2 linked regions of the Actinoalloteichus hymeniacidonis genome follow. The protein of the gene in region 1 binds, or shares a complex with, the protein of each later gene. Links are inferred from orthologs where the notes say so. Each region holds a gene or a part of one and is shown on either strand. Other genes may lie near its edges. The genes, in order: tig and rpsG.

Evidence for each region.
Region 2: the proteins of tig (region 1) and rpsG are in contact, whole or in part, in a crystal structure (PDB 3GTY), measured with the Thermotoga maritima proteins. The link is inferred for Actinoalloteichus hymeniacidonis from one-to-one orthologs. Residues at the interface, in WP_004081061.1 of Thermotoga maritima: Glu122, Val124, Val129, Leu130, Tyr133, Glu188, Gly259, Ile262, Tyr263, Glu266, Ser270, Glu273, Gln274, Glu277, Arg308, Gln311, Ile312, Ser315, Tyr316, Glu325, Arg329, Arg336, Leu363, Phe366, Trp367, Arg373, Leu377, Arg381, Leu384, Glu387; in WP_004081843.1 of Thermotoga maritima: Lys34, Lys52, Lys55, Glu59, Arg62, Gln63, Glu66, Asn67, Lys69, Val71, Arg95, Ala109, Lys110, Lys111, Gly112, Arg113, Pro114, Glu117, Glu121, Ile124, Ala125, Tyr127, Asn128, Asn129, Thr130, Gly131, Lys135, Asp139, Arg142, Met143.

Annotation. Positions count from the first base shown.
Region 1 is NZ_JACHIS010000001.1:4,602,510-4,617,069, reverse strand. Bases 7,469-10,430 are described here. They hold tig (trigger factor), read left to right. Parts: upstream 7,469-8,213; coding sequence 8,214-9,647; downstream 9,648-10,430. Other genes in these bases: BKA25_RS19165 (ATP-dependent Clp protease proteolytic subunit), read left to right, coding at 9,836-10,430; BKA25_RS19180 (methyltransferase domain-containing protein), read left to right, coding at 7,469-7,486. Outside these bases: BKA25_RS19220 (hypothetical protein), read right to left, coding at 1-335; BKA25_RS19215 (ASCH domain-containing protein), read right to left, coding at 392-808; BKA25_RS19210 (phosphoketolase family protein), read right to left, coding at 891-3,287; BKA25_RS19205 (hypothetical protein), read left to right, coding at 3,729-3,935; BKA25_RS19200 (peptidoglycan recognition protein family protein), read left to right, coding at 3,935-4,729; BKA25_RS19195 (hypothetical protein), read right to left, coding at 4,853-5,509; BKA25_RS19190 (TetR/AcrR family transcriptional regulator), read left to right, coding at 5,606-6,217; more of BKA25_RS19180, read left to right, coding at 6,743-7,468; more of BKA25_RS19165, read left to right, coding at 10,431-10,435; BKA25_RS19160 (ATP-dependent Clp protease proteolytic subunit), read left to right, coding at 10,482-11,108; ATP-dependent Clp protease ATP-binding subunit ClpX, read left to right, coding at 11,265-12,545; BKA25_RS19150 (RBBP9/YdeN family alpha/beta hydrolase), read left to right, coding at 13,037-13,651; BKA25_RS19145 (alpha/beta hydrolase), read right to left, coding at 13,663-14,560. UniProt on the Bacillus subtilis protein: Involved in protein export. Acts as a chaperone by maintaining the newly synthesized protein in an open conformation. Functions as a peptidyl-prolyl cis-trans isomerase.
Region 2 is NZ_JACHIS010000001.1:5,692,239-5,706,724, reverse strand. What follows is about bases 1,695-4,582. They hold rpsG (30S ribosomal protein S7), read left to right. Parts: upstream 1,695-2,847; coding sequence 2,848-3,318; downstream 3,319-4,582. Other genes in these bases: fusA (elongation factor G), read left to right, coding at 3,461-4,582; rpsL (30S ribosomal protein S12), read left to right, coding at 2,471-2,845; BKA25_RS24255 (hypothetical protein), read right to left, coding at 1,715-2,092; BKA25_RS24260 (hypothetical protein), read left to right, coding at 1,695-1,703. In the rest of the region: BKA25_RS28530 (sensor histidine kinase), read left to right, coding at 1-557; BKA25_RS24265 (response regulator transcription factor), read left to right, coding at 554-1,159; more of BKA25_RS24260, read left to right, coding at 1,485-1,694; more of fusA, read left to right, coding at 4,583-5,560; tuf (elongation factor Tu), read left to right, coding at 5,753-6,946; rpsJ (30S ribosomal protein S10), read left to right, coding at 7,398-7,703; rplC (50S ribosomal protein L3), read left to right, coding at 7,738-8,388; rplD (50S ribosomal protein L4), read left to right, coding at 8,388-9,098; rplW (50S ribosomal protein L23), read left to right, coding at 9,095-9,394; rplB (50S ribosomal protein L2), read left to right, coding at 9,440-10,273; rpsS (30S ribosomal protein S19), read left to right, coding at 10,292-10,573; rplV (50S ribosomal protein L22), read left to right, coding at 10,626-11,060; rpsC (30S ribosomal protein S3), read left to right, coding at 11,060-11,887; rplP (50S ribosomal protein L16), read left to right, coding at 11,891-12,310; rpmC (50S ribosomal protein L29), read left to right, coding at 12,310-12,564; rpsQ (30S ribosomal protein S17), read left to right, coding at 12,561-12,839; and 4 more genes.

The sequences.
Region 1 (14,560 bases):
GCGACGATCGCCAGCCAGATGACGATCAACGTCCCCGATCCCACCGGGGCGAGGATCGTGATCGGAACGGCCAGGACCAGCGAGACGATCGCCAGTGCGAGGGCCTGGGAGTCCCTGCGCTGCTTGCCGTACCAGTTCGCGGCGGCCTTGGTCTCCCTGCCCTGTAACTCGGCGGCGACCCGTTCCTCGACCCGACGATCGATCGACTCGCCGGTTCGGTCGAGGAAGGCCGCGATCACCGCATCCTCGGAATCCGGCCCCAGACTGCGCCGCGCGGCGATGCTGGCTGCGACATCGTCGGAAGCCGGTGAACTACCGTGCGATTCGGCGGACATGACGCTCAGCTTAGATCGATCGGCGGTGCCATCGATCCGAAGCGACCCTTCGGCCCTCACCGTGAGATGAGTCGGAATCGCTGCGTCACCACCAGGGTGTCGTCATCCACGGCGAAGTCGGGATCCCCGAGGCTGTCGCGGAATTCGTGGCTGTGCCAGAAGCGTTCGTGGTCGACGCGCCAATCGTGCACCGAACGATGTCCTTCGCCTTCGGCGATCGCATGCGCGAGGTCGACCTCGGCCAGTCGAAGACGGCGGACTTCGACGATCTCGATGACCCCGACCGGCAGGCCTGCCGAGTCGATCAGCACCTCGCGGCTGCCGGGCTTGGGCAATGGCTCGTCCGCAGCCTCGAACTCGGTGAACAAGGCTGTGGTGGTGGTCTTACGTCCCTCGTGGATCGCCCGGAGCAGGAGATCCCGCAGCGGACCCGGGAAGCCGAACTCGGCGCGGGGAAGATCTTCGGGTGGCACGTCGGCGAGGGTAACCCCGCCCGGTTCACCGAGGCGGTGGGCGCCAGCTGGGCCACCGGATCGCGGCGCCGGACGAGCCGTCTCAACTCCGGTTGTTCCACGACGGCCACGACCAGTCCCGCACCTCGGGAAGATCCTCGCCGTGGGTCGTGACGTACCGCCGATGTCGGATCAGCGTGTCCTGGAACTCCTGACGCGCGTAATCGGCGGCGGCACCGAGTCCGCCGACGCGGTCGATCACGTCGATCGCCAGGTGGTATCGGTCGATCTTGTTGAGCACGCACATGTCGAAGGGCGTGGTGGTGGTGCCCTCCTCGTTGTAGCCGTGCACATGGAAGTTCTCGTGGTTGGCCCGGCGGTAGGTCAATCGGTGGATCAGCCATGGATAGCCGTGGTAGGCGAAGATGACCGGCCGGTCGGTGGTGAACAGGGAGTCGAAGGCGATGTCGGACAGGCCGTGCGGATGCTGTCGTTCGTCCTGCAGGCGCATCAGATCGACGACGTTGATCACGCGCAGCCGCAGTTCCGGAAGTCGGGTCCGAAGCAGGTCCACCGCCGCGAGCACCTCCGAGGTGGGCACATCCCCGGCACAGCCGAGCACCGCGTCCGGTCCGCCCTCGGCATCGTTGCTGGCCCACTCCCAGACTCCGATGCCCTTGGTGCAGTGCGTCGCCGCCGCCTCGATGTCGAGGTACTGCGCCTCGGGCTGTTTGCCCGCCACGATGACGTTCACGTAGTCCTTGCTGCGGAGGCAATGATCGGTGACCGACAGCAGCGTGTTGGCGTCCGGCGGCAGATACACCCGGACGATCTCGGCCTTCTTGTTCATCACGTGATCGATGAATCCAGGGTCCTGGTGGGTGAAACCGTTGTGGTCCTGCCGCCAGACATGCGAGGTGAGCAGATAGTTGAGTGAGGCGATCGGTCTGCGCCATGGCAGTTCCCGCGTGACCTTCAGCCATTTGGCGTGTTGATTGAACATCGAGTCCACGATGTGCACGAAGGCCTCGTAGCAGGAGAACAACCCGTGTCGGCCGGTCAGCAGGTAGCCCTCCAGCCATCCTTGGCAGGTGTGCTCGGACAGCATCTCCATCAACCTGCCGTCCACGGCGAGGGCAGCATCGTCCTCCGGTTCGCGGACCGCGTTCCAATTGCGGCCGGTCGCGTCCAACACGGCGCCGAGGCGATTGGAGTTGTTCTCGTCGGGAGAGAACAGCCGGAAGGAGCCCTCTTCGGCGTTGGACCGCAACACATCCCGCAGGAACTCACCGAGCACCCCGGTGGCCGAGGCCGTGGTCGCGCCGGGTCGGTCGACCGCCACGCCGTACTCGCGGAAGTCGGGTAGCCGCAGCGCCCGCAGCAGCAGTCCTCCGTTGGCGTGCGGGCTGGCGCTCATCCGCCGAGAGCCGACCGGATGCAGCTCGCGGATCTCCGGGATCGGCGCACCCCCCGGTTCGAAGAGCACCTCGGGGCCGTAGCTGCGCAGCCAGTCCTCGAGTTGACGAAGCTGTTCGGGATCCGTGCGCGGTCCGGGCAGCGGAACCTGGTGCGCTCGCCAGGAGCCGACGACCCGTTTGCCGTGCAGGGTCGGTGGCCCCGTCCACCCCTTCGGGGTCCGTAGCACGATCATCGGCCACCTGGGCCGGTCCGGCGTGTTCCTGCGGCGGGCCCGATCTTGGAACTCGGCGATGTCGTCGAGGCAGTCGTCCAGGGCCGAGGCGAAGGACTGGTGCATCGCGGTGGGCTCGTCCCCGATGACGAACCGAGGCTCATGGCCGTACCCGCGTAGCAGTGAGCGGAGCTCTTCCTCGGGAATCCGGGCGAGCACCGTCGGACTGGCGATCTTGAACCCGTTGAGGTGCAGAATCGGCAGAACCGCGCCGTCCCGTGCGGGATCGACGAACTTGGTCGAATGCCACGAGGTCGCCAGCGCACCGGTCTCGGCTTCGCCGTCGCCGACCACACAGGCGACCGTCAACCCGGGATTGTCGAAGGCCGCACCGTAGGCGTGCGCCAGCGAGTAGCCGAGTTCACCGCCCTCGTTGATGGACCCGGGCGTCTCCGGGGCGACATGACTGGGGATCCCACCGGGGAAGGAGAACTGGGTGAACAGCCGGGTCAGGCCATCGAGGTCGTGTCCGACATCGGGGTAGATCTCCGCATAACTGCCTTCCAGCCATGACGCGGCGACCAGACCGGGACCGCCGTGGCCCGGGCCGATCACGTACATCATCTCGAGATCGCGGCGCATGATCGCCCGGTTCAGATGGGCGTAGACGAAGTTCAGACCCGGTGTCGTGCCCCAATGGCCGAGCAGTCGAGGCTTGATGTGCTCCGGGCGCAACGGCTCGCGCAGGAGCGGGTTGGCCATCAGATAGATCTGCCCGGCGGACAGGTAGTTCGCCGCCTGCCACCAGCGGTGCAGGCTCTCGAGCTCACTCGCGTCGAGCGGATCGTGCGGTTCGGTTCCGATCGTCATCGACGACTCCCGAAGACGCTGGAGGTCTCTCGCTGGCGCCTGGAGCTTGCCCGATCGCCGGACCGATGAAACGCCGGCGCGGCAGCGGACGGGCGGGTCAGGGGTTGCTCTGCGCGCCGAACCCGCCGCCGATCCGGGGTCGGACGTGTGTCGAACGACCGCCATGTCTTGTAGGTTTTTCACAAAGTTGCCCGACGAGTCGGTGAACCGTTGATCGACCACTCGGCGCGCGTTACGCTTCCGCTATTCGATGCGTCGAGAATCTACTCGTCAAGGTTCTGGGGGAACCATTGGCATGCCCGCCGATTTGCTGCGGCGCATGACGTTGAGTGGTTCAGCCGATTCTATTCGAGTTTGATGACAACGATTCCCGAAAAGATCGAAGCGCCACCGACGATTCTGCTCAAACCACTATCTGGGACGAACCTCGGAGGATGTCGAGTGTCCGAAGCAGTGAGATCAAGACGTGGCTTCCTGGGGTTATCGGGAAGTGTCCTCGCCGCGGGTGCCGCGATCGCGGTGCTGTCGCCGACGGCGGCGGCCGCCACGTCGAACCAGGCTGCAGGCCTGGTCCCGCAGGCCGAGGTCGACGAGTTCACCGGTGAGCCGCTGAACGCGGGCGTCTCCTGCCAGCAGGGAGGCGTGTGATGACGACGTTCGTGAGCCGAGCAAGCTGGGGAGCACGCGCTCCGGGCAACGTCTCGGGAAACATCACGCCACAGAACGGCGGCGTGACGGTGCACTACGTCGGAAGCGGCAATGTCGCCCGCCCGGATCATTCGCAGTGCGCCGCGCAGGTCCGTGGAATTCAGAACGGGCACATGGATGGAAACGGTTGGGCGGACATCGCCTACACCTACCTCGTGTGTGTCCACGATTATGTTTTCCATGGTCGTGGACCGAACGTGCGCACCGCGTCGAACGGGACCAATTCGGGAAACCAGAACTGGTACGGCGTGTGCGCGTTGATCGGTGCCGCCGACACGGTCCCGGCCGGGCTCATCGCGGGCATCAAGTCGGCGATCTCCAACCTCCGTGACGTCGGCAATGCCGCCAACGGCATCAACGGACACCGGAACCACCTGGCCACCGCCTGCCCAGGCGACCGGCTGTACGCGCTGGTGCAGGACGGTTCGCTGAATCCCGGCGGGGGCGGTGGGACACCCGGCGCTCCCGCTTGGCCCGGCGTGGTGTTCCGCTACCCACCCGTCACCCGACACAGCAGCGTGGGCACCTGGCAGCAGCGGATGGTCGATCGCGGTTGGTCGCTCACGGTCGACTCCGAGTACGGACCGGCCTCGAAGGAGGTCTGTCTGGCCTTCCAGCGCGAGAAGGGCCTGGCCGCGGACGGCGAGGTCGGCCCGGACACCTGGGCGGCGGCCTGGACGGCCCCGATCACCCGGGTCGAGGCGCTCACCCGGCAGACCTTGGCCGCGCGCTGAGCGTCGGTTCTCGTGAGTGAGTCATCCGCGACGTCGGTCATCTGTGTCGACGTTGTCGATGATCCGATCGGTGGTGCGCGGAGGAACGCGGAATCGCCGTCCCTCCGCGCACCGGCGCCGGAGCTAGTTCCCGCCCCCGTCGAGCAGCCAGTGGTAGCGCATCCGCAGGGCCCGCTCGGTGCTCCCCAGGGCTGCCCCGAACCCGAGCGCGATGTTGAGCCACAGCGGGAGGCGGATCGGCGACTCGAAGGTTCCGAGGTTCTCGGCGATAGGCGGGATCTCGGAGATCGGTTCGATGATCTGCACGAGGTTGAGGCCGAGCCCGGCGACCAGCAAGATCACCGAGACGATGCCGATGAATCCGCTCAGCGTCGGGTGGTTGCGCTCCAACCGGGCGCGGCGCCCCTCCGGCGACTTCGCGTCCGGAGTGAGCTGGTGCTCCACCCCGTAGTCGGTGACGTAGTGGCAGCGCTTGACGCCGAACTGCGTCGTCGCCACCTGGATCTCGCCACCCTCGATCGGGAAGATCGCGGGCACCTTGCTCTCGGCGTGATGCAGACCATCCCGGTAGAGGTGCGCGATCACCTCGCCGTTCTCTCCGCTGCCGCCGTGTCGCACATCGATGCTGTAGACGATCTCGCGGCCGTCGTCCTCGGTTAACTGGAGATGGAGCAGCGCACGGGAGAGAAACGTCTGCCACCAGCGGAAACGCTTCAGCGGACGCCCGGTTCCCGCCTTCAGGCGTTTTGCGGCCCGCCGCCGCTGCCACTGTTGCAACATGCCTACCCCCGACGCTCGACGCAGCCGTCTAGCACACTGTGCTAGTTGCCAAAGTGAGACTAGCACGGTGTATTAGTGCAGGCGAGGGAGGCAGACATGACGGTGCGAGCCGGCGGTGAGCTCGGTAGCAGAGACAAAGTCCTGCTGGCGGCGATGACGATGTTCGGGGAGAACCCGGCGGCGCGACTGAGCGTGCGCGCGGTCGCGTCACGAGCCGGGGTGAGCATGGGCTCGCTCAGGTACCACTTCCCGACGCAGCGCGAGCTCCAGGACGAGGTGCTCACCCGGATCTACGACCTGGTGATCAAGGACGACCAGATCCACGACACCTCGGTACCTGCCAGGGACCGACTGGTCGGTCGGCTACGCCAGGTACTCGCGCCTGCCGGGGTGGGGGCGCAGGCTCGCGAGGCCACCCGCAAGGTCTTCGAGGACTTCCTGCTCCCCGAGTCGACGGAGGAGCAGCGGGCGGCGTACCTCGCCGTAGGTCGGGAGGCGCAGCGTCGAGTCGAGTACTGGTTGACGGTGCTCGTCAGCGAGGGGGCGCTCGCCGCAGGCGACAACACGAAGCGGGCGAGATTCCTGATCACCCTCGTCAACGGGCTCGGCTTGGAGCGGGCGTTGCCTGCCGAGGACTCGATCCTGCAGTCCGAGACCGACACGCTCTACCTGGCCGTCGACTCACTCCTGGGTTCCGGTTCCGACTGACCGACCGGGGCGGACCCGAGAGCGGGGAGTGGTCATCGTCGAGCCCCAGTGCGAGGCCGATCGATCCACCGGCTAGACTGCAATGGCAGCACCGCAGGGTGCACGCGGGCGTAGCTCAATGGTAGAGCCCCAGTCTTCCAAACTGGCTACGCGGGTTCGATTCCCGTCGCCCGCTCAGAGATTCCACCAGCGGAAACGGCGCCCACTCCCGATCATGGGAGGGGCGCCGCCGTTATTCCGGGATGAGTCAGACTGGGCGACGGACGCTACGGGCTCCGGTGCAGGCCCACCTCTCATCCGATTCGGGTGCGCTTGATCAGGACGTCGACCGCGGTGCCGAGCACGGCGCGTGGCCTTGCGGACACACTCGTCGGTTCATCGAACCGACGAGTTGCCGTAGTCGCGCCGAGGAGAAATCCGTTGTCGGGTCGAAACGCCGGTTGATACCAAGATGCGGTGACTTCGCTGGATGCACTCGTCAGGCCTGAGAAGTACCCACGTGCGGCGACCTACGATCCACAGTGGATGGTCGACAACTGTATGGGTCCCAACCCACTATGGCTGCTTGAGGACCTCGGTCGGGACTGTTCGCTCCGGCCCGGAATGAAGGTTCTCGACCTCGGGTGTGGACTGGGTATGACCTCGATCTTCCTGGCGCGCGAGTATGGCGTCGAGGTATGGGCCTCGGAGCTGTGGGTCGCGCCGGAGGAGAACACCGCGCGGTTCGAGCAGACAGGAGTCGTCGACCAGGTCCACGCCGTGCGTGCCGAAGCACATGACCTGCCGTTCGAATCAGAACAATTCGATGCGATCCTGTCAGTAGGCAGCTATCACTACTTCGGTACTGACGATCTGTACCTCGGTTACATCGGTAAGTTCCTCAAGGCAGGGGGGCAGCTGTCGATCGCCGTGCCATCGCTGCACCGCGAATTGCGCGCCCTCGGCGGTATCCCGGAATATCTCCGGTCTGGCGCGGGATGGGAGGCCCTTGCTTTTCACACACCCGAATGGTGGCGCTTCCAGTGGGAGCAGACCGGACTGGTCGAGGTCACCGCAAGCAGGGCGCAACCCGATGGCTGGCTCGACTGGAAGCTGTGGTGCGAGGTCTGTGCCGAACATTCCCCCAACGAGCTTGTCAGGCAGGGGTCCCGCGACACGATTTCGATGCTCGATACCGACCGTGGCGAACTTCTGACCTTCGCGCTCATCACCGGTCAGAAGAAGGAGCCCTCAGAGCAGTATTTCTCGTCGATGTCCGCATCGCTGTAGCACCGAGCCGTAGATCCGACGCCACCTCCGCTTTTCTCTTGGTCGCCGCAGCCACAGAAACTGCTGATCACCGAGCTGACGTGGTCGAAGCGTGGGGCAAGGTCACCCGTTCTGGACCGACCGGTCCATTACTCTGGCCGCTCCAGGCCGGAGCGGGCGTCGGTGACGGTGGTGCGGCCGTTCCCGGTGGATCAGGGCAACAGATCGAACGCGGCGACGCGGACGCGATCGTCGGTGAACGGACGCCTCGGGGTGCGCTACGATCTCCCGCGAACGGGCTGTAGCGCAGCTTGGTAGCGCATCCGCTTTGGGAGCGGAGGGTCGCAGGTTCAAATCCTGTCAGCCCGACCACAGAACTCCTCGTCGACGCCTCGGCCTCATGATGCCGAGGCGCTCGTCGCCCCGATCCCAGCCGTGGCCTTCCGGTGACGACGCATTTCATGCGCAGGCCCGAACGCTCGGCCCGTGAGCCGGCGTGGCTCCGGCCCGAAGCGCGCATCCCCGTGCTCGCGCCCGTCCTGACCTCGCCTAGAATCGCGCCGACAGGCGGCGCCCCGTGAGTCAGTCCGACCCCGATTCCCCCGGGGGCTTCAAGAGTCACCGGCTGACTTCTTGGCGTTGACCAGCACTACGTGCAGGCCAGGGCGCTCCCTCGGTTCCTGCTCACCAGGAATCCGGCGGTGTGGACGTCCGGCCGGCCAAGATCGCAACGTCCCAAGGAGATCACGTGAAGAGCACCGTCGAGCAGCTCAGCCCGACGCGGGTACGGATCGACGTCGAGGTGCCGTTCGACGAGCTCAAGCCCGACTTCGACCGTGCGTACCGCAAGCTCGCCTCGCAGGTCCGGATCCCGGGCTTCCGACCGGGCAAGGCTCCCTCGCGAGTCCTGGAGAGCAGGCTCGGACGAGGGGTCGTGCTCGACGAGGTCGTCAACGAGGCGATCCCCGCGAAGTACATGGAAGCCGTGAACAGCGGCGAGGTGCGGACCCTCGGCAGGCCCGAGATCGAGGTCACCAAGATCGACGATGGTGACCTGCTCACCTTCAGCGCCGAGGTCGACGTTCGTCCGGAGATCACCATCCCGGCCTTCGGCGAGCTCGCCGTCTCCGTCGACGACGTGGCCGTCGAGGATTCCGACATCGACACCCAGCTCGACGAGCTGCGGGCTCGGTTCGGCACGCTGACCGGCGTCGACCGGCCCATCGAGGCAGGCGACTTCGTCGTCGTCGACCTCTCCGCCACCGTCGACGGCGTCGAGGTCGAGGACGCACGCACCGAGGGCCTCTCGTACGAGATCGGTTCGGGCCAGCTCGTCGACGGCATCGACGACGCGCTGATCGGCGCGTCGCAGGACGAGACCAAGACCTTCACCACCACCTTGGTGGCGGGGGAGCACACCGGCCGCGAGGCCGAGGTCAAGGTCAAGCCGACGTCGGTGAAGGTGCGCGAGCTTCCCGAGGCCGACGACGAGTTCGCCCAGATGGCCAGCGAGTTCGACACGCTCGACGAGCTGAAGGCCGACCTGCGCGAGCGCATCGGCCGCGTCAAGCGGATGCAGCAGGGCATGGAGGCCAGGGACAAGGTCCTCGAGGTGCTGTTGGAGACCACCGAGGTTCCGCTGCCCGAAAAGGTCGTCGAGGCCGAGATCGAGGTGCGCAAGCACGACGCGATCCACCCCTTCGACCACAGCGAGGCCAAGTTCGCCGAGTGGCTGGAGCAGCAGGGCAAGACCCTGGAGGGCTTCGACGCCGAGACCAAGGCCGAGGCGGAGAAGGCGGTGCGCACCCAGCTGGTGCTGGACACCATCGCCGACGCCGATCAGGTCACGGTGTCCGACAACGAGCTGACCCAGCGCATCGTCTACCAGGCGCAGCGCTTCGGCATCAGCCCGGACGAGTACGTGCAGCGGGCGCAGCAGTCCAACCAGCTCGGCGCCATCTACGCGGACGTGCGTCGGGGCAAGGCCCTGGCAGGTGTCGTCCGGCACGCGACGGTCACCGACGCCTCCGGCAACACCCTCGACCTCGATGAGCTGTTCGGCTCCGAGGAGCCCGAGGCCGAGCGCGGCGCGGTCATCGAGGGCGACGCGGTCGAGTCCGACTCCTCGACCGACACCGAGGGCGGTCAGGCCGAGACGACGGGAACCACTGCGGAGAAGTAACACGCTCTGGGCGAACACGGGCGGTGCTGGGAAGGCAGCGCCGCCCGTGTTCGTTACTGTCGATTGAGTAATCCGGATGACCAACGGCGGAACATCGGTAGCGCTGCCGATGTGGACGGACCCGCCCCATCACTGGTTGGAGAAGGCAGGCAGACGTGACGCAGCACCCACCCAGCAACACACCCGAGATGCGTTCGAACAATAGTGGTCTCAACTTGAACGACTCGGTCTACGAGCGCCTGCTTCGTGAGCGGATCATCGTCCTGGGCTCCCAGGTCGAGGAGAACATCGCGAACCAGATCTGCGCTCAGCTCCTGCTGTTGGAGGCCGAGGACCCCGAGGCCGACATCAGGCTGTACATCAACTCACCGGGTGGCTCGGTCTTCGCGGGTATGGCCATCTTCGACACCATGCAGCTCATCGAGCCCGATGTGTCGACCGTGGCGATGGGCTTCGCCGCCTCGATGGGTCAGTTCCTCCTGTCGGCCGGGGCGCCCGGCAAGCGGTATGCGCTCCCGCACGCCAGAGTGATGATGCACCAGCCGTCCTCCGGAATCGGTGGCACCGCCTCCGACATCGCGATCCAGGCCGAGGTGTGGATCAAGGACAAGAAGGAGATGGCCGAGCTCATCGCCGAGCACACCGGGCAGACGGTCGAGCGGATCACCGCCGACTCGGACCGCGACCGGTGGTTCACGGCCGAGGAGGCCAAGGAGTACGGCTTCGTCGATCATGTGGTCAGCCGTACCAACCAGCTGCCCAACACCAAGGGCACAAGCCGGCGCTGATCCCGGCCGCCGCGTTGATCCAGGCTGACCTCGAGGAGTCACCACGATGAACGAGCTTCACCGTCCACAGTCTCGTTATGTACTTCCGTCCTTCATCGAGCGGACCAGCTACGGGGTCAAGGAGTCCAACCCCTACAGCAAGCTGTTCGAGGAACGGATCATCTTCGTCGGATCGCAGGTCGACGACATCTCGGCGAACGACGTGATGGCGCAGTTGCTGTGCCTGGAGTCGGACGATCCCGACCGCGAGATCACCATGTACATCAACTCGCCCGGTGGATCTTTCACCTCGTTGATGGCGATCTATGACACGATGCAATTCGTCCGGCCCGACATCAAGACCGCCTGTCTCGGTCAGGCGGCCTCGGCTGCCGCAGTGATCTTGGCTGCGGGTACGGCGGGTAAGCGGTTGATCCTGCCCAACGCGCGGGTGCTGATCCACCAGCCCGCGATCGAGGGCGTTTACGGTCAGGTCTCGGACCTGGAGATTCAGGCGAACGAGATCCAGCGAGTGCGGAGCCAGATGGAGGCCACACTGGCGAGGCACACGAATCGGTCGGCCGAGCAGGTCCGCGAGGACGTCGAGCGGGACAAGATTCTGACGGCCCAGGAAGCCTTGGAATATGGTCTGGTCGACGAGGTGATTCCGTACCGGAAGCTCTCGCAGAACTGACCCGACACGCCGAGTGTGTCGGAGGTCCCGACACACTCGGCGGCGACGGGAGAGGCTTTGCCCCCGGCGACTGGGAGCAGGCAAGGTACCGTCGATGACGTACACGGCCAGGCACACCGAGTCAGGATGTGCCAGAGGGGACAGAGGTCAGCGGTCATGGCACGTATCGGTGACGGCGGCGACCTGCTCAAGTGCTCATTCTGTGGGAAGAGTCAGAAGCAGGTGAAGAAGCTCATCGCGGGTCCCGGTGTGTACATCTGCGATGAGTGCATCGACCTCTGCAACGAGATCATCGAGGAGGAGCTCGCCGAGGCGGGAGACGTCAAGCTCGACGAACTGCCCAAGCCCGCCGAGATCCACGAATTCCTCGATCAATACGTGATCGGTCAGTCCGGTGCCAAGCGGTCACTGGCAGTGGCGGTCTACAACCACTACAAGCGGATCCAGGCCGGCGATCGAGCCAAGGATGGACGTGAGGAGAGCGTCGAGCTCACCAAGTCCAACATCCTGATGCTCGGGCCCACCGGCTGCGGTAAGACCTACCTCGCGCAGACGCTTGCGAAGCTACTCAACGTGCCCTTCGCGATCGCCGACGCCACGGCGTTGACCGAGGCGGGCTACGTCGGCGAGGACGTCGAGAACATCCTGCTGAAGCTGATCCAGGCGGCGGATTACGACGTCAAGCGGGCCGAGACCGGCATCATCTACATCGACGAGGTCGACAAGATCGCCCGCAAGAGCGAGAACCCGTCGATCACCAGAGATGTCTCCGGCGAGGGTGTGCAGCAGGCCCTGTTGAAGATCCTGGAGGGCACCACGGCGAGTGTGCCGCCGCAGGGTGGACGCAAGCATCCCCACCAGGAATTCATCCAGATCGACACGACGAACGTGTTGTTCATCGTGGCCGGGGCGTTCGCGGGCCTCGAGAAGATCATCCAGGATCGCGTGGGCAAGCGCGGCCTCGGCTTCGGCGCGGAGATCCGGTCCAAGGCCGAGATCGACGCCATGGACTTCTTCACCGACGTGATGCCGGAGGACCTGATCAAGTTCGGGTTGATTCCCGAGTTCATCGGTCGTCTACCGGTGGTCGCCGGGGTCACCAACCTCGACAAGGATTCGCTGGTGCAGATCTTGACCGAGCCGCGTAACGCGCTGGTCAAGCAGTACCAGAAGCTCTTCGACATCGACGGCGTCGAGCTGGAGTTCACCAAGAAGGCGATGGAGGCGATCGCCGATCAGGCGATCCTCCGGGGAACGGGTGCCCGTGGGTTGCGGGCGATCATGGAAGAGGTACTGCAGTCGGTGATGTACGACATCCCGAGCCGCAGCGACGTCGCCAAGGTCGTCATCACCGAGCAGACCGTTCGGGAGAACGTGAACCCGACCATCGTCGCGCGGCAGGCGTCTCGACGCGAACGGCGTGAGAAGTCGGCCTGAGTCGGCAGAGACGACACCGCTGATCGCACTGACGCTGTCCCCACAGCGTCAGTGCGATCGTGCGTGTGGCTCCGGCCCCTCGGCCGTCGGTGCGTTTCTGGGGCGCTTCGCACGATGCACCCACCGCTGTCCGGCTGATGATCACCGCTCACACCCGTACCGAGTCGAAGCCCGTCGATCCGCAACCACACGGTGGTTTGAGGTCGGGTGGCGTTGGGTGAGCATTGGGCCGGTGTGACCCGGCGAGCCGAGTTCGCTGCACCGGCGAGCGCAGTGAGCACACCGGCCTCGTGAGACCGGTTCACCGCCCGGGCACACCGGCTCGACGAGCGCGGCTCGGTCGGAACGCGCAGAGTCCGAGGACGGGTGGCAGTCGCATGCTCGGCCGGACGTTCGCCGCCTGCGGGAATCCGGCGGCGCCGCGACCTCGACCCGTGGCGGGCGGCTGCGGGCGGTTCGGGACGGGACAGGCGACGGTGAGGAGACCAGGGATGCCGGACCGGCACGTGCTCCTGCTACACGGCTGGCGGACTCCCCAACCGGAGCACTGGCAGTTGTGGCTGGCGCCCCGGCTGTACGCCCGGGGCTGGGAGGTCGATTTCCCGAAACTGCCCTCGGCCGACACCCCGGTACTGGCGGAGTGGCTGGCCGTCGTGCAACGCCGCGTCGCCCGAGTGCCACGGTCGGCGGAACTCGTCGTGGTCGCACACTGCTGCTCAGCCCTGGTGTGGATGCACCACGCTGCGGTGCTGGACGGGCGGGGGAGGCGGGCGGATCGGGTGCTGCTGGTGGCTCCACCAGGCTGGAACTGGCGTCATCCGGACTTGAGCGGGCTGCCTTATCCGGCGGCGGACGGGTGGAGCCTGCGGCGGGCGGCCGGGGTCACGCGGCTCGTCGTCGGGGTCGGCGATCCGTGGGGCGGCGTCGCCGAGACCAGCAGGCTGGCGGCCGCCCTGGGCATCGAGATCGATGTGGTGCCCGACGGCCGCCACCTGGATGTGGAGGCGGGGTTCGGCCCGTGGTCACAGGCCCTGGACTGGGTGGTCGACCCCGCGACTGCGGCATTGAACACCGCACGTCGGGACCGGCCGGCGGATGGTCGCTGACGAGGTCGGGCTCAGCGCAGTCTGCTGCCGACGAAGGCAAGCGCGGGCGGCACGGACTCGTCGAAGAAGGCCCGGGTATGGCCTCCGGGGCCGAGGGTGGCGACCTCGGGGTTCGCCTTGTCGATGAACTGCCGGGCTCCCTCGATGAAGCTGTCCTCGGTACCGCACCAGATGCCCACCGGCACGTTGCCCAGTGCTGGGATGTTGCGAAGCGGGTCCATGCTCGCCCAGTCGGCCTCGTCGTGGAAGGCGTTGCGCTTGCTCATCTCCTCCCAGGAGAGGATCAGTGCGGGCGCGATGGCACCGACCGCACGCAACGGCCTGCCCTGCTCGCGGCGTCTGCGTGCGTACAGCAACGCCCCGAAGCCGCCCATCGACACGCCCACCGCCGCCTCCGGGGCGCCCAGGCCTCGGGCGGCCGCCCACATCGGGACCTCCCGCAGCAGCATCCCCATCGGATCGTCGCCCTTGTTGTGCTCGTGCCAGTAGTCGTCGCCGCCGTCCACCGCCATCACCGCGAAGGGCGTGCCTCCACGAGTGATCGTGTCGTCGAGGGTCCGGGGCATCGGGGCGGCCGTGACCTCCTCGGAGTGCCCGGTCCGGCCGTGCAGCACCACACACACCGGCAGCCTGCCGTGATGCGAGCCTGCTGGGATCAGCGTGACGAGACCGACGGTTCGCCCGCGCGCCGCCGACCACACCTGCTCCTGGTGGATGATCGCCCGAGACGTGCTACCCCGGCTGAGCTCGGTGAGCGACATCCCGCCGGTGAGGCCACTGGCCTGGTGGGGAATGTCATGGGTGAGGCTGCTCTTGGTGGTCAACGCCACGGCACCGAGCCCACCCAGACCGGCAAGCACGGTGAGGAAACGGCGCCTGCTCGGTTCTGGAGTGGAATCCGGGGTGGTG
Region 2 (14,486 bases), 1.1 Mb from region 1 along the record:
ACATGCTCGGCCACACTCTCGAGGTGGTGGCGCTGAAGGCAGAGTTGGCCACCAGGCTCAATCCGACGGATCCGGTGCGAGCACAGGCCGAGATGTCGGAGGTGCAACGACTGGCTCGTGAATCGCTGGCCGACGTCCGATCGCTGGTCCGGTCCAACAAGGAGCCCGACCTGGTGACCGAGCTGGAGAGTGTTCGCGCCTTGTTGGCTTCGGCGGGTATCGGGTGCGAGGTCGTCGGTGACGCGACCAAACTCGATGTCGCCGGAAGACAGCTACTCGGACGTGTCCTACGTGAAGCGGCGACGAACCTGTTGCGACACGCGGAGCCAGGACACTGCCGGATCACGGTCGAACGATCCGGCGGGTACGCCCGGCTGGTGGTGATCAACGATGGCCTTGCGGATCCGCAGAGCGATGGCAGCGGAACGGGTTTGGCAGGTCTTCGACGCAGGCTCGCCGAGCAGGGCGGTGCCTTGTCGGCCGATCCGGATGAAACGTCCGGTACCTTCCGCATCGAGGCGTCGCTTCCCGACGGAGGCACGGGAGGCACGTGGTGATCCGGGTAGTACTCGCCGATGATGAGCAGCTGACGCGGGATGCGGTCGCCGCTCTCTTGTCACTGGAACCTGATCTGGATGTGGTTGGCCAGGCTGCGGACGGTGTCGCCGCCCTACGGCTGGTGGGGGAACTGTCTCCGGACATCGTCGTGCTGGACGTCGAGATGCCGGGCGTCCCGGGCCCCGATGTGGTCGAACGCATCACCGGGATGGGCGTGAGCACCCGGTGCGTGATCATCACCCGTCATGCTCGTCCGGGTGTCCTGCGCCGCTCCTTGGAAGTGGGAGCTCGCGGTTTTCTGCCCAAGGACGTACCGGTCTCCCGACTGGCCGAGGCGATCCGACGGGTCCACTCGGGTGGGCGTTACGTCGATCCAGACATGGCTGCGGACTCACTGGCGCAATCGGCGTGTCCGCTGACGATCCGAGAACGAGAGGTGTTGGCGATGGTCGCCGATGCGCGCAGTGGCGCGGACATCGCACGCTCCGTACACCTGTCCTCCGGGACCGTGCGCAACTACCTGTCGTCGGCCATGACCAAGCTCTCCGCGAGGTCTCGCGCCGAGGCCGCTCGGATAGCCCGTGACCGCGGGTGGATCTGATCGCGGCCGCATCGAATCGATCGACCGCGCGTCGAGCAGGTCTGCAGGGTGATGAACCGCCGTTGCGGGGCGGTGCTTCGTCGCGAATGGCAGGCAGCCGGCGGCGAGGCCAGCTACATCGCAACGTGGATCCGAGCTGGGGGAGACCGGCGGCTGTCGGCGACGGCCCTCCGGGGCCGCGGTCACGCTGATTCGCTCGGCTGGACGGCGGATGGTCGGCGTTGGGTGGCGGCGGCCACCCAACCTGAGGGTGTCCTCCCGGCTTTCGTCGAGATCACCGAGGTCGTATCCAGCTGGCGGTCGCGACTGCCGGCAGGCTGGGGCGATGAGCGAACTGACCTTCGGCGAGGAAGTCCAGAGCCTCATCGCGGCGTACTCCGACTTGGTGGTGCGGGCAGGCGAAGTCGATGGCGAGCGGGAGAAGGACCCACAGGCGACCGCCGAGGCGATCGAGGTTGGGGAACGTCTGATCGACGTGCTGACCGCGAAGGCGAGCGAGTACCGGGAGTCGGTGGCCTTGTTGCGCGGACAGCTCGCGGACTGACGACGCGAGTTTCAGGGGCGATCCATCCGGTCTTTCAGCCGTCGGATGTGTTCCTCCACGGAGCGTTGGTGCTCGGCGGAGGCCTTCGGGTCGGCGCGTACCAGGGCCAACGCTGCCTCGGCCGAGAGCTGAGCGCACATCATCATGTCCAGCACCGCCTCTCGGCGGTCCTCCGTGTCGGCCTCCTGAAGAAGCGGTCGGAGGTTCCGCACCATCTGTTCCATGTCCCGCGCGGAGTCTCGGAGCGCATCGCGGGCGGCGACCATCGCAGCACGTCCTCGGTTGAGCTGATCCATGGCCGCATGGCGTCGTTCCGGTGAGAGGTCGTCGAGGCTGCGCAGCAGGTCCTCGCTGGGTTCGAAGTTCCAGATGTCCTTCTCCGCGCTCATCTGTTCAGCCTGGCATGGATCACTCGGTTGTCGCCCGAGATCCGCGTTAAGCTGGCTGCAGGTGCCCGACACCGTCACTCCAGTGACCCCGTTTTGACCCGTCCTGGTGGGTGCGGGTATCTTTGCTGCCTGGGCCCGACTTGTGTTGGGCTGGTCTGTGTGTCTGTGATCGTTGGCTCATCGCCACCGTAACCACAGGACGGTGGAAGTCTTCCGGGTTGCCGAGGTCTCATGCCTGTGGGCGTGGGCGGGCGACACGCCCGACCTCGGGTTACGGGGGGCAGCCGCGTGACCTAGACATGACCCGCCAGGGTCACATATAGCCTGAGGTGCTCAAAGGGGCACCTTTACGTTGCGAACGGAAGAAGTAGCCGGTCCATGCCCACGATCCAGCAGCTGGTCCGCAAGGGCCGCCAGGACAAGGTCACCAAGACCAAGACCGCGGCGCTCAAGGGGAGCCCGCAGCGGCGCGGTGTGTGCACCCGCGTCTACACGACCACCCCTAAGAAGCCCAACTCGGCGCTGCGCAAGGTCGCGCGTGTCAAGCTGACCAGCGGCATCGAGGTGACGGCCTACATCCCCGGTGAGGGCCACAACCTGCAGGAGCACTCGATGGTGCTCGTTCGTGGCGGCCGTGTGAAGGACCTGCCCGGTGTTCGTTACAAGATCATCCGTGGCTCTCTTGACACGCAGGGCGTGAAGAACCGCAAGCAGGCCCGCAGCCGCTACGGCGCGAAGAAGGAGAAGAGCTAACCATGCCCCGCAAGGGACCGGCCCCTAAGCGGCCGCTTATCTCCGACCCGGTGTACGCCTCGCCGCTGGTGACCCAGCTCATCAACAAGGTGCTGGTCGACGGCAAGCGTTCGGTGGCTGAGAAGATCGTGTACGAAGCCCTCGAGGGCAGTCGCGAGAAGACCGGCACGGACCCGGTCGTGACGCTCAAGCGCGCGCTCGACAACGTCAAGCCCGCTCTAGAGGTGCGCAGCCGCCGTGTCGGTGGCGCGACCTACCAGGTGCCGGTCGAGGTTCGGGCGAGCCGCTCGACCACGCTGGCCCTGCGGTGGCTGGTCGGTTTCTCCCGGCAGCGCCGTGAGAAGACGATGGTCGAGCGCTTGATGAACGAGCTGCTGGACGCGAGCAACGGACTCGGGGCGAGCGTGAAGCGCCGCGAGGACACGCACAAGATGGCCGAATCGAACAAGGCCTTCGCGCATTACCGCTGGTGATCGAGGATGCCCGACATGATCGACCTCGTCGATCTTGGCGGCCGCTCGGGTCGGACAACGATCCGGGTGTCTGCTGTTGTCGGGCCTTCGGCCACCCCTAAAGACAGCTAGTCCAAGCTGATCAGGAACGGGGAAGACTCTCGTGGCACGCGACGTGCTGACCGACCTGGCCAAGGTCCGCAACATCGGGATCATGGCCCACATCGACGCGGGCAAGACCACCACCACCGAGCGGATCCTTTTCTACACCGGGATCAACTACAAGCTCGGTGAGGTGCACGACGGCGCGGCGACGATGGACTGGATGGAGGAGGAGCAGAAGCGGGGTATCACCATCACCTCGGCTGCGACCACCACCTTCTGGGCAGACCACCAGATCAACATCATCGACACTCCCGGGCACGTCGACTTCACCGTTGAGGTGGAACGGTCGCTGCGCGTGCTCGACGGCGCGGTAGCGGTCTTCGACGGCAAGGAAGGCGTCGAGCCGCAGTCCGAGCAGGTCTGGCGGCAGGCGGACAAGTACGAGGTTCCGCGGGTCTGCTTCGTCAACAAGATGGACAAGCTGGGCGCCGACTTCTACTTCACCGTGCGCACGATCGAGGAGCGTCTCGGCGCTCGTCCGCTGGTCATCCAGCTGCCGATCGGCGCGGAGAACGACTTCGCCGGTGTCATCGACCTGGTGAACATGCGCGCGCTGACCTGGCGTGGCGACGTTCAGAAGGGCGAGGACTACGAGGTCGAGGAGATCCCGGCGGAGCTGGCCGACAAGGCCGCCGAGTACCGGGAGAAGCTCCTCGAGGCAGTCGCCGAGACCGACGACGCGCTTATGGAGTCCTACCTCGGTGGCGAGGAGCTGACCCTCGAGCAGATCAAGGCGGGCATCCGCAAGCTCACGGTCGAGCGGCTCGCCTACCCGGTGCTCTGTGGTTCCGCGTTCAAGAACAAGGGCGTGCAGCCCATGCTCGACGCGGTCATCGACTACCTGCCCTCGCCGCTGGACGTCCCGCCGATGGAGGGCCTGCTGCCCGACGGAGAGACCCCGGCCACGCGACTGCCCAGCATCGACGAGCCGTTCTCCGCTCTTGCATTCAAGATCGCGGCGCACCCGTTCTTCGGCAAGCTGACCTACATCCGGGTCTACTCGGGCAAGGTCAGCGCCGGTACGCAGCTCGTCAACGCGACCAAGGACCGTAAGGAGCGCATCGGGAAGCTCTTCCAGATGCACTCCAACAAGGAGAACCCGGTCGACGAGGCACAGGCGGGTCACATCTACGCGGTGATCGGTCTCAAGGAGACCACCACCGGTGACACGCTGGCCGACGCGCAGAAGCCGGTTGTCCTGGAGTCGATGAGCTTCCCGGACCCGGTGATCCAGGTCGCGATCGAGCCGAAGACCAAGAGTGACCAGGAGAAGCTGGGCACCGCGATTCAGAAGCTCGCCGAGGAAGACCCGACCTTCCAGGTCAGGCTCGACGAGGAGACCGGTCAGACCGTCATCGCCGGTATGGGCGAGCTGCACCTCGAGGTGCTGGTCAACCGGATGAAGAGCGACTACAAGGTCGAGGCGAACATCGGTAAGCCGCAGGTGGCCTACCGGGAGACGATCCGCAAGACGATCGAGAAGGTCGAGTACACCCACAAGAAGCAGACGGGTGGCTCCGGTCAGTTCGCTCGGGTGATCGTGAAGCTCGAACCGCTGGAGAGCACCGACGGTGCGCTCTACGAGTTCGAGAACAAGGTCACCGGCGGTCGCGTTCCGAGGGAGTACATTCCGTCGGTCGACGCCGGTGGTCAGGACGCGATGCAGTACGGCGTGCTGGCTGGGTACCCGTTGGTGGGGTTGAAGTTCACCCTGCTCGACGGTGCCTACCACGAGGTGGACTCGTCCGAGATGGCCTTCAAGATCGCGGGTTCGATGGCGATGAAGGAAGCCGCTCGTAAGGCATCTCCTGCTTTGCTCGAGCCTATGATGGCTGTCGAGGTGACGACCCCTGAGGACTACATGGGCGATGTCATCGGCGACCTCAACTCCCGTCGTGGCCAGATTCAGGCCATGGAGGAGCGCAGTGGTGCACGCGTCGTCAAGGCGCTCGTTCCTCTGTCGGAGATGTTCGGGTACGTCGGCGATCTGCGTTCCAGGACGCAGGGTCGTGCGAACTACTCGATGCAGTTCGACTCCTACGCCGAGGTTCCGGCGAACGTCGCAAAGGAGATCATCGCGAAGGCCACGGGTGAGTGAGTCTCACCTTTGGTGAGCGACTCGACCAGCCAACGCAACTCCAGCGGTAAGAGCTCCGGGGCCGACCTGGCTCCGGGGCTCTCCGAGGGGGAAATGTCATCGGCCGCCTCGAACGGGCGGCAAAAATCGAAACCGTCGAGCACACAAACTCAGTCCGTGCGGCGGAAAGATTAAGTCCAGGAGGACAAACCAGTGGCGAAGGCGAAGTTCGAGCGGACGAAGCCGCACGTCAACATCGGCACCATCGGTCACATTGACCATGGCAAGACCACGCTGACCGCGGCGATCTCCAAGGTGCTTCACGACAAGTACCCCGACCTGAACCCTCTGATGGCGTTCGACTCGATCGACAAGGCGCCCGAGGAGAAGCAGCGCGGTATCACGATCTCGATCGCGCACATCGAGTACCAGACGGAGAAGCGCCACTACGCGCACGTCGACTGCCCCGGTCACGCTGACTACGTGAAGAACATGATCACGGGTGCGGCGCAGATGGACGGCGCGATCCTCGTGGTAGCCGCGACCGACGGTCCGATGCCGCAGACCCGTGAGCACGTGCTGCTGGCCCGCCAGGTCGGTGTGCCCTACATCGTTGTCGCCCTGAACAAGGCCGACATGGTGGACGACGAGGAGATCTTCGAGCTCGTCGAGATGGAGGTCCGCGAGCTGCTGTCGGCTCAGGAGTTCCCGGGCGACGACCTGCCGGTCGTGCGCGTGTCCGCGCTGAAGGCTCTCGAGGGCGACGCCGAGTGGGGCGCGAAGCTCGTCGAGCTGATGGACGCCGTCGACGAGAACATCCCCGAGCCGGAGCGTGAGATCGACAAGGCATTCCTGATGCCGGTCGAGGACGTCTTCACCATCACCGGACGTGGCACCGTCGTCACCGGCCGTATCGAGCGCGGCATCGTCAAGGTGAACGAGGAGGTGGAGGTCGTCGGTATCAAGGAGAAGTCCCTGAAGACGACCGTCACCAGCATCGAGATGTTCAACAAGTTCCTCGACGAGGGCCAGGCGGGCGACAACGCCGCTCTGCTGCTCCGCGGCATCAAGCGCGAGCAGGTCGAGCGCGGCATGGTCGTCACCAAGCCGGGCTCCAACACCCCGCACACCAGCTTCGAGGCCGAGGTCTACATCCTCTCGAAGGATGAGGGTGGCCGTCACACGCCGTTCTTCAACAACTACCGTCCCCAGTTCTACTTCCGGACGACGGACGTGACCGGCGTGGTCACCCTGCCCGAGGGCACCGAGATGGTCCTGCCCGGCGACAACACGTCGATCTCGGTGGAGCTGATCCAGCCCATCGCGATGGACGAGGGTCTGCGGCTGGCGATTCGTGAGGGCGGTCGCACCGTCGGCGCGGGTCGCGTCACCAAGATCAACAAGTGACTCACCGTGGGGGAGGCTCCTGATTCAGGGGCCTCCCCCACCCCGATTTGGAGCCCTACCTCGGGGTATGGCATCCTGTCAGGGTTGCTCGTGCCGGGATGAGTCCTGGCGCGGGCGCCCCGCGCCCGCAGCCCTTGAGGATCGCCTCGAGTTCGGCGTCGGCCGAGGGTTGTACCGGCGCAGAGTCCCACTCTCGGGACTATGCGGGGTGCACGGGGTCGAAAGATCCAACCACCGATGACGTCACTGGCATCGGTCTGAGCATCGGGCGCGACACGCCCGACCGCGTGGACCGGGTGACGGTGACGACTGGCAGTGTTATTTCCTGAATAGGGTGTCTCCTTACGCAGGGGAGCAGCACGGGCCGGGAGGATCCAGGTCGGGATCAACGCGAGGCAACCGCAGCGTGTTAGTCAGAAGCGGCACGAGATTAGAGGAACGGCAAGCCACTATGGCGGGACAGAAGATCCGCATCCGGCTCAAGGCCTACGACCACGAGGCGATCGACGCGTCCGCGCGCAAGATCGTCGAGACCGTGACGCGCACCGGCGCTCGGGTCGTCGGACCTGTGCCGCTGCCCACCGAGAAGAACGTGTACTGCGTCATCCGCTCGCCGCACAAGTACAAGGATTCGCGCGAGCACTTCGAGATGCGCACGCACAAGCGTCTGATCGACATTCTCGACCCGTCGCCGAAGACGGTGGACGCGCTGATGCGCATCGACCTGCCGGCCAGTGTCGACGTCAACATTCAGTGATTCGGGCGCTAGAGCGGCGGAGATAACGAGACCCATGTCTGACAGGCAGATCAAGGGGATCCTGGGAACCAAGCTTGGTATGACCCAGGTCTTCGACGAGAACAACCGGATCGTACCGGTCACGGTCGTTAAGGCCGATCCGAACGTGGTCACCCAGATCCGGACCGACGAGAAGGACGGCTATTCAGCCGTTCAACTGGCCTACGGCGCCATCGACCCTCGCAAGGTCAACAAGCCCGAGACCGGCCACTTCAATAAGGCGACGGTGACGCCTCGCAGGCACCTGGTGGAGCTGCGCAGCAGCAACGCGGGCGACTACGAGGTCGGCCAGGAGGTGACGGCCGACGTGTTCGATCAGGGCACGCTGGTCGACGTCGTGGCCACGAGCAAGGGTAAGGGCACCGCTGGTGTCATGAAGCGGCACGGCTTCGCAGGTCTGAGCGCCAGCCACGGTACTCAGCGCAAGCACCGCTCGCCCGGCTCCATCGGCGGCTGCGCCACCCCCGGACGCGTCTTCAAGGGCGTTCGGATGGCCGGTCGGATGGGCCACGTGCGCGTCACCACGCAGAACCTGACCGTGCACCGGGTCGACCTGGAAGCCGGACTCATCCTGCTCAAGGGTGCTGTTCCCGGCCCGAAGGGTGGACTCGTGCTGGTCAAGAGCGCTGCTAAGGGCGGTGTCTGATGAGCGCGAACGTTGAGATCAAGACCCCGGACGGCAAGGCCGACGGCAGCATCGAGCTGCCCGCCGACGTCTTCGACGTCCAGGCGAACGTGTCCTTGATGCACCAGGTCGTGGTCGCTCAGCAGGCGGCTGCTCGGCAGGGTACGCACGACACCAAGACCCGCGGCGAGGTTCGCGGTGGTGGGCGTAAGCCTTACCGCCAGAAGGGCACCGGCCGCGCCCGTCAGGGTTCGGTTCGTGCGCCGCAGTTCGTCGGTGGTGGCGTCGTGCACGGCCCGACGCCCCGCGACTACACGCAGCGGACGCCCAAGAAGATGAAGGCCGCCGCGCTGCGCGGTGCGCTGTCCGACCGGGCCCGTGAGGGACAGATTCACGTCGTCACCTCGCTGGTGGATGGCGAGAAGCCGTCGACCAAGTTCGCCCGGCAGGCACTGCGCACCATCACCGAGGCCCGTCGCGTGCTGGTCGTTCTCGACCGCGACGACGTGCTGGCGTGGCAGAGCCTGCGCAACCTTCCCGACGTGCACCTGATCGCTCCCGACCAGCTCAACACGTACGACGTGCTGGTCAACGACGACCTGGTGTTCACGAAGGCGGCCATGGAGAGGTTCCTCTCCGGTTCGGTCCGGCGGGCTGGCAAGGCCTCCGCACGGTCCGGCGAGATCGCCGACGCTACCGAGTCCAACTCAGATGGGGAGGCTGGGAAGTGATCCCCGACCCTCGCGACATCTTGGTTGCTCCGGTCGTCTCCGAGAAGAGCTACGGCCTTCTCGAGGACAAGAAGTACACCTTCGTGGTGGTGCCGGACGCCAACAAGACGCAGATCAAGATCGCCGTCGAGCAGGTCTTCGGCGTGAAGGTCGCGAGCGTGAACACGCTCAACCGTCAGGGTAAGCGCAAGCGCACCCGCACCGGGTACGGCAAGCGCAAGGACACCAAGCGGGCGATCGTGACCTTGCACCCGGAGAGCAAGCCGATCGAGATCTTCGGCGGTCCGGCCGCGTGACGCGGTCAGACCGAACCGGACTGAACGACTGAGGACTGCACAGACATGGGCATCCGCAAGTACAAGCCGACGACACCGGGTCGTCGTGGTGCCAGCGTGGCCGACTTCGCCGAGATCACTCGGTCGACGCCGGAGAAGTCGCTGGTCCGTCCGCTGCACGGCCGAGGCGGCCGTAACGCGCACGGCAAGATCACGACCCGGCACAAGGGTGGTGGCCACAAGCGCGCCTACCGTCTGATCGACTTCCGTCGGTCGGACAAGGACGGCGTGCCTGCCAAGGTCGCGCACATCGAGTACGACCCGAACCGCACCGCCCGCATCGCGCTGCTGCACTACGCAGACGGCGAGAAGCGTTACATCATCGCGCCTGAGAAGACGCGACAGGGCGATGCGATCGAGAGCGGTCCCCGGGCTGACATCAAGCCGGGTAACAACCTGCCGCTGCGCAACATCCCGACCGGCACCGTGGTGCACGCGATCGAGCTCCGGCCCGGTGGCGGAGCCAAGATCGCTCGGTCGGCGGGTGCCAGCGTGCAGCTGGTGGCCAAGGACGGGCCCTACGCCCAGCTCCGGATGCCGTCCGGTGAGATCCGCAACGTGGACGTGCGCTGTCGCGCCACGGTCGGTGAGGTCGGCAACTCCGAGCAGGCGAACATCAACTGGGGCAAGGCTGGCCGGATGCGGTGGAAGGGCAAGCGCCCGACCGTCCGTGGTGTCGCCATGAACCCGGTCGACCACCCGCACGGTGGTGGTGAGGGTAAGACGTCCGGTGGTCGTCACCCGGTTAACCCGGCTGGTAAGCCCGAGGGCCGTACCCGCCGTCGTAAGGCAAGTGACTCGCTCATCGTGCGCCGACGCCGTACCGGCAAGAAGCGCTGAGCAGGGAGGGAGTGAAGGATGCCACGCAGCCTGAAGAAGGGCCCGTTCGTCGACGACCACCTGCTCAAGAAGGTGGACGTACTGAACGAGTCTGGCAAGAAGACGGTGATCAAGACTTGGTCCCGGCGCTCGACCATTATTCCGGACATGCTCGGGCACACGTTCGCTGTGCACGACGGTCGCAAGCACGTCCCGGTGTTCGTCTCCGAGGCGATGGTGGGTCACAAGTTGGGCGAGTTCGCCCCGACCCGCACCTTCAAGGGTCACGTCAAGGAAGACCGCAGGTCTCGCCGCCGCTGACGCGGGCATCGACGCGAGAATCACGGACTAGCAAGAGCAAGGGGAAACAGCGATGAACGCCCGAAACGACGCTGTGGCGCCGGAGGAAGGCGCGGAAACGCCGTCGCGCGCCGTGGCGCGGGCCCGCTATGTCCGCGCCACGCCGATGAAGGTGCGCCGCGTGGTCGATCTCGTCAGGGGCCGTCACGCTCAGGAGGCCCTGGCCGTGCTCCGGTTCGCGCCGCAATCTGCCAGCGAGCCGGTGGAGAAGGTGCTTGCCAGCGCCATCGCCAACGCCGAGAACAACCTCGACCTCGATCCGGAGACGCTCTGGATCAGCAGCATTTTCGTGGACGAGGGGCCGACACTCAAGCGCATCCGGCCGCGGGCTCAGGGCCGCGCGTACCGGGTCCGCAAGCGGACCAGCCACATCACCGTCGAGGTCGAGTCCCGGCCGCAGGCCACGGGCCGGGCTCGCAAGTCCAGCGTGAAGGGAAGTGCCCGGTAGTGGGTCAGAAAATCAACCCGCACGGCTTCCGGCTGGGGATCACCACCGACTGGAAGTCCCGCTGGTACGCCGACAAGCAGTACGCCGAGTATGTGTCGGAGGATGTCAAGATCCGCCGAATGCTCTCCAAGGGCATGGAGCGGGCAGGCATCTCCAAGGTGGAGATCGAGCGCACCCGGGACCGGGTTCGCGTCGACATCCACACCGCTCGTCCCGGCATCGTGATCGGCCGCCGAGGCGCGGAGGCCGACCGGATCCGCGGTGAGCTCGAGAAGCTCACCAAGAAGCAGATCCAGCTCAACATCCTCGAGGTCAAGGGCTCCGAGGCCGACTCGCAGCTCGTGGCGCAGAACGTCGCGGAGCAGCTCTCCAACCGCGTGTCCTTCCGTCGCGCGATGCGTAAGGCGATGCAGTCGTCGATGCGCTCGCCGCAGGTCAAGGGCATTCGGGTGCAGGTCAGCGGCCGCCTCGGCGGTGCTGAGATGTCGCGCTCGGAGTTCTACCGCGAGGGTCGCGTCCCGCTGCACACGCTGCGGGCCGACATCGACTACGGATTCTTCGAGGCCAAGACGACCTTCGGTCGGATCGGCGTGAAGGTCTGGATCTACAAGGGTGAGCTGGTCGGTGGCCTGAAGGCCCGCGAGGCTGCGGCTGCCGAGGCTCGGGCCCCGCGTCGGGACCGCGCGGACCGGCCGGACCGGTCGAACCGTCGTCGCTCCGGTGCCTCTGGCACGACCGCAGCGGGCACCGAGGCCGGGCGCGCCGCGGCCGAGGCCGTGACTGCGGAGAAGACGACGGCTGCGGCCGGCGAGAAGACGGAGGGCTGACAAGTGCTCATCCCGCGTAAGGTCAAGTTCCGTAAGCAGCACCGTCCCGACCGGGGCGGCGCCGCCAAGGGCGGGACGCGGGTCACCTTCGGTGAGTACGGGATCCAGGCTCTGGAGCCCGCGTACGTCACCAACAGGCAGATCGAGTCGGCTCGTATCGCCATCAACCGCCACATCCGTCGTGGTGGCAAGGTCTGGATCAACATCTTCCCGGACCGTCCGCTGACCAAGAAGCCTGCTGAGACCCGGATGGGTTCCGGTAAGGGTTCGCCGGAGCAGTGGATCTCCAACGTGAAGCCCGGTCGGGTGCTGTTCGAGATGACTTACCCGAACGAGACCGTGGCCCGTGAGGCACTGCTTCGCGCGATCCACAAGCTTCCGATGAAGTGCCGCATCGTGACACGTGAGGGTGGTGAGTTCTGATGGCAGCGGTCAGCACCGCAGCCGAGCTGCGTGAGCTCACCGAGAGCGAGCTCGTGCAGCGTCTTCGGGAAGCCAAGGAGGAGCTGTTCAACCTCCGATTCCAGATGGCCACCGGGCAGCTGGAGAACAACCGTCGGCTGCGTGTCGTGCGGCATGACATCGCCAGGATCTACACCGTGATGCGTGAGCGCGAGCTGGGCTTGTCCGTCTCGCCGGACCAGGCGGACGCGACCACGAGTGAAGGTGCGGCATGAGCGAGAACGAGCAGAAGACCGAGACGCGGAACAACCGCAAGGTTCGCGAGGGTTACGTCGTCTCGGACAAGATGGACAAGACGGTCGTCGTGCAGTTGGAAGACCGTAAGAAGCACTCGCTGTACGGCAAGGTTCTGCGCAGCACCACCAAGGTCAAGGTGCACGACGAGCAGAACGCCGCAGGCGTGGGCGACCGGGTCCTGCTGATGGAGACCCGACCGCTGTCGGCAACGAAGCGCTGGCGGCTCGTCGAGATCCTCGAGAAGGCCAGGTAATACCCTGTCCCAGGCCCGTGCCACCGGCGCGGGATCGAGGACAGTCGCAACGAGTTAGGCTACGGCGCTTCGGCAGGGTGGTCGCCTGCCGAAGCCGAGCCCGGTGAAACGGGTTCGGTAGCGTCGGGTCTGGGCCGTCGGCTTGGACCGACCACTACAAGCCACTACAACGACCGCGCCCGTCGGGTCGGAAATCCGGCGGGCAATACGCAGGTCAGGAGTTGACGTGATTCAGCAGGAGTCGCGGCTCCGCGTCGCTGACAACACCGGAGCCAAGGAAATCTTGTGCATCCGCGTGTTGGGCGGCTCGGGGCGGCGGTACGCGGGTATCGGCGACGTGATCGTCGCGACCGTGAAGGAAGCGATCCCGGGCGCCAATGTCAAGCGTGGTGACGTGATCAAGGCCGTCATCGTGCGCACCGTGAAGGAGCGCCGTCGTCCGGACGGTTCCTACATCCGGTTCGACGAGAACGCCGCAGTGATCATCAAGGCCGACAACGAGCCGCGCGGTACGCGCATCTTCGGCCCGGTCGGTCGTGAGCTGCGTGACAAGAGGTTCATGAAGATCATCTCGTTGGCTCCGGAGGTGCTCTGATCATGAAGGTGCACAAGGGCGACACTGTCGTGGTCATCGCAGGCAAGGACAAGGGCGCGAAGGGCAAGGTCATCAAGGCCTACCCGCAGACGTCGCGGATCCTGGTCGAGGGTGTGAACCGCATCAAGAAGCACACCAAGATCAGCCGCACCCAGCGTGGCGCGCAGTCCGGTGGCATCGTGACCCAGGAAGCGCCGATCCACGTCAGCAACGTTCAGGTGGTGGACTCGGACGGTACTCCGACCAGGGTCGGCTACCGGACCGATGAGGACGGGCGTCGGGTTCGCATCTCGCGCCGCAACGGTAAGGACATCTGATCATGACGACTGCTGAGAAGATCGTCCCCCGACTGAAGCTCCGTTACCGCGAGGAGATCGTCGCCGCCCTGCGCGAGCAGTTCGACTACTCGAACGTGATGCAGGTTCCCGGCATCGTCAAGGTCGTCGTGAACATGGGCGTCGGAGACGCTGCCAGGGACGGCAAGCTGATCGAGCCCGCAGTCCGCGACCTCGCGACGATCACCGGCCAGCGCCCCGAGGTTCGGCGCGCCCGCAAGTCCATCGCGCAGTTCAAGCTGCGTGAGGGGATGCCGATCGGCGCCAGGGCGACGCTGCGCGGCGACCGGATGTGGGAGTTCATGGACCGGCTGCTGACCATCGCGCTGCCGCGTATCCGTGACTTCCGCGGCCTGTCGGACCGCCAGTTCGACGGCAACGGCAACTACACCTTCGGGCTGAGCGAGCAGTCGATGTTCCACGAGATCGACCCCGACTCGATCGACCGCCCCAGGGGTATGGACATCACGGTCGTCACCACCGCGATCAACGACGAGGAGGGGCGGGCGCTGCTGCGGCACCTCGGTTTTCCCTTCAAGTCCGCCGACAGCGGACGATGAGGATAAGGACGAGGAGAACCGATGGCTAAGAAGTCGCTGGTTGCCAAGGCAGCACGCAAGCCGAAGTTCGCGGTGCGGGCTTACACCCGTTGCCAGCGTTGCGGTCGCCCGCACTCGGTGTTTCGCAAGTTCGGTCTCTGCCGGGTGTGCCTTCGCG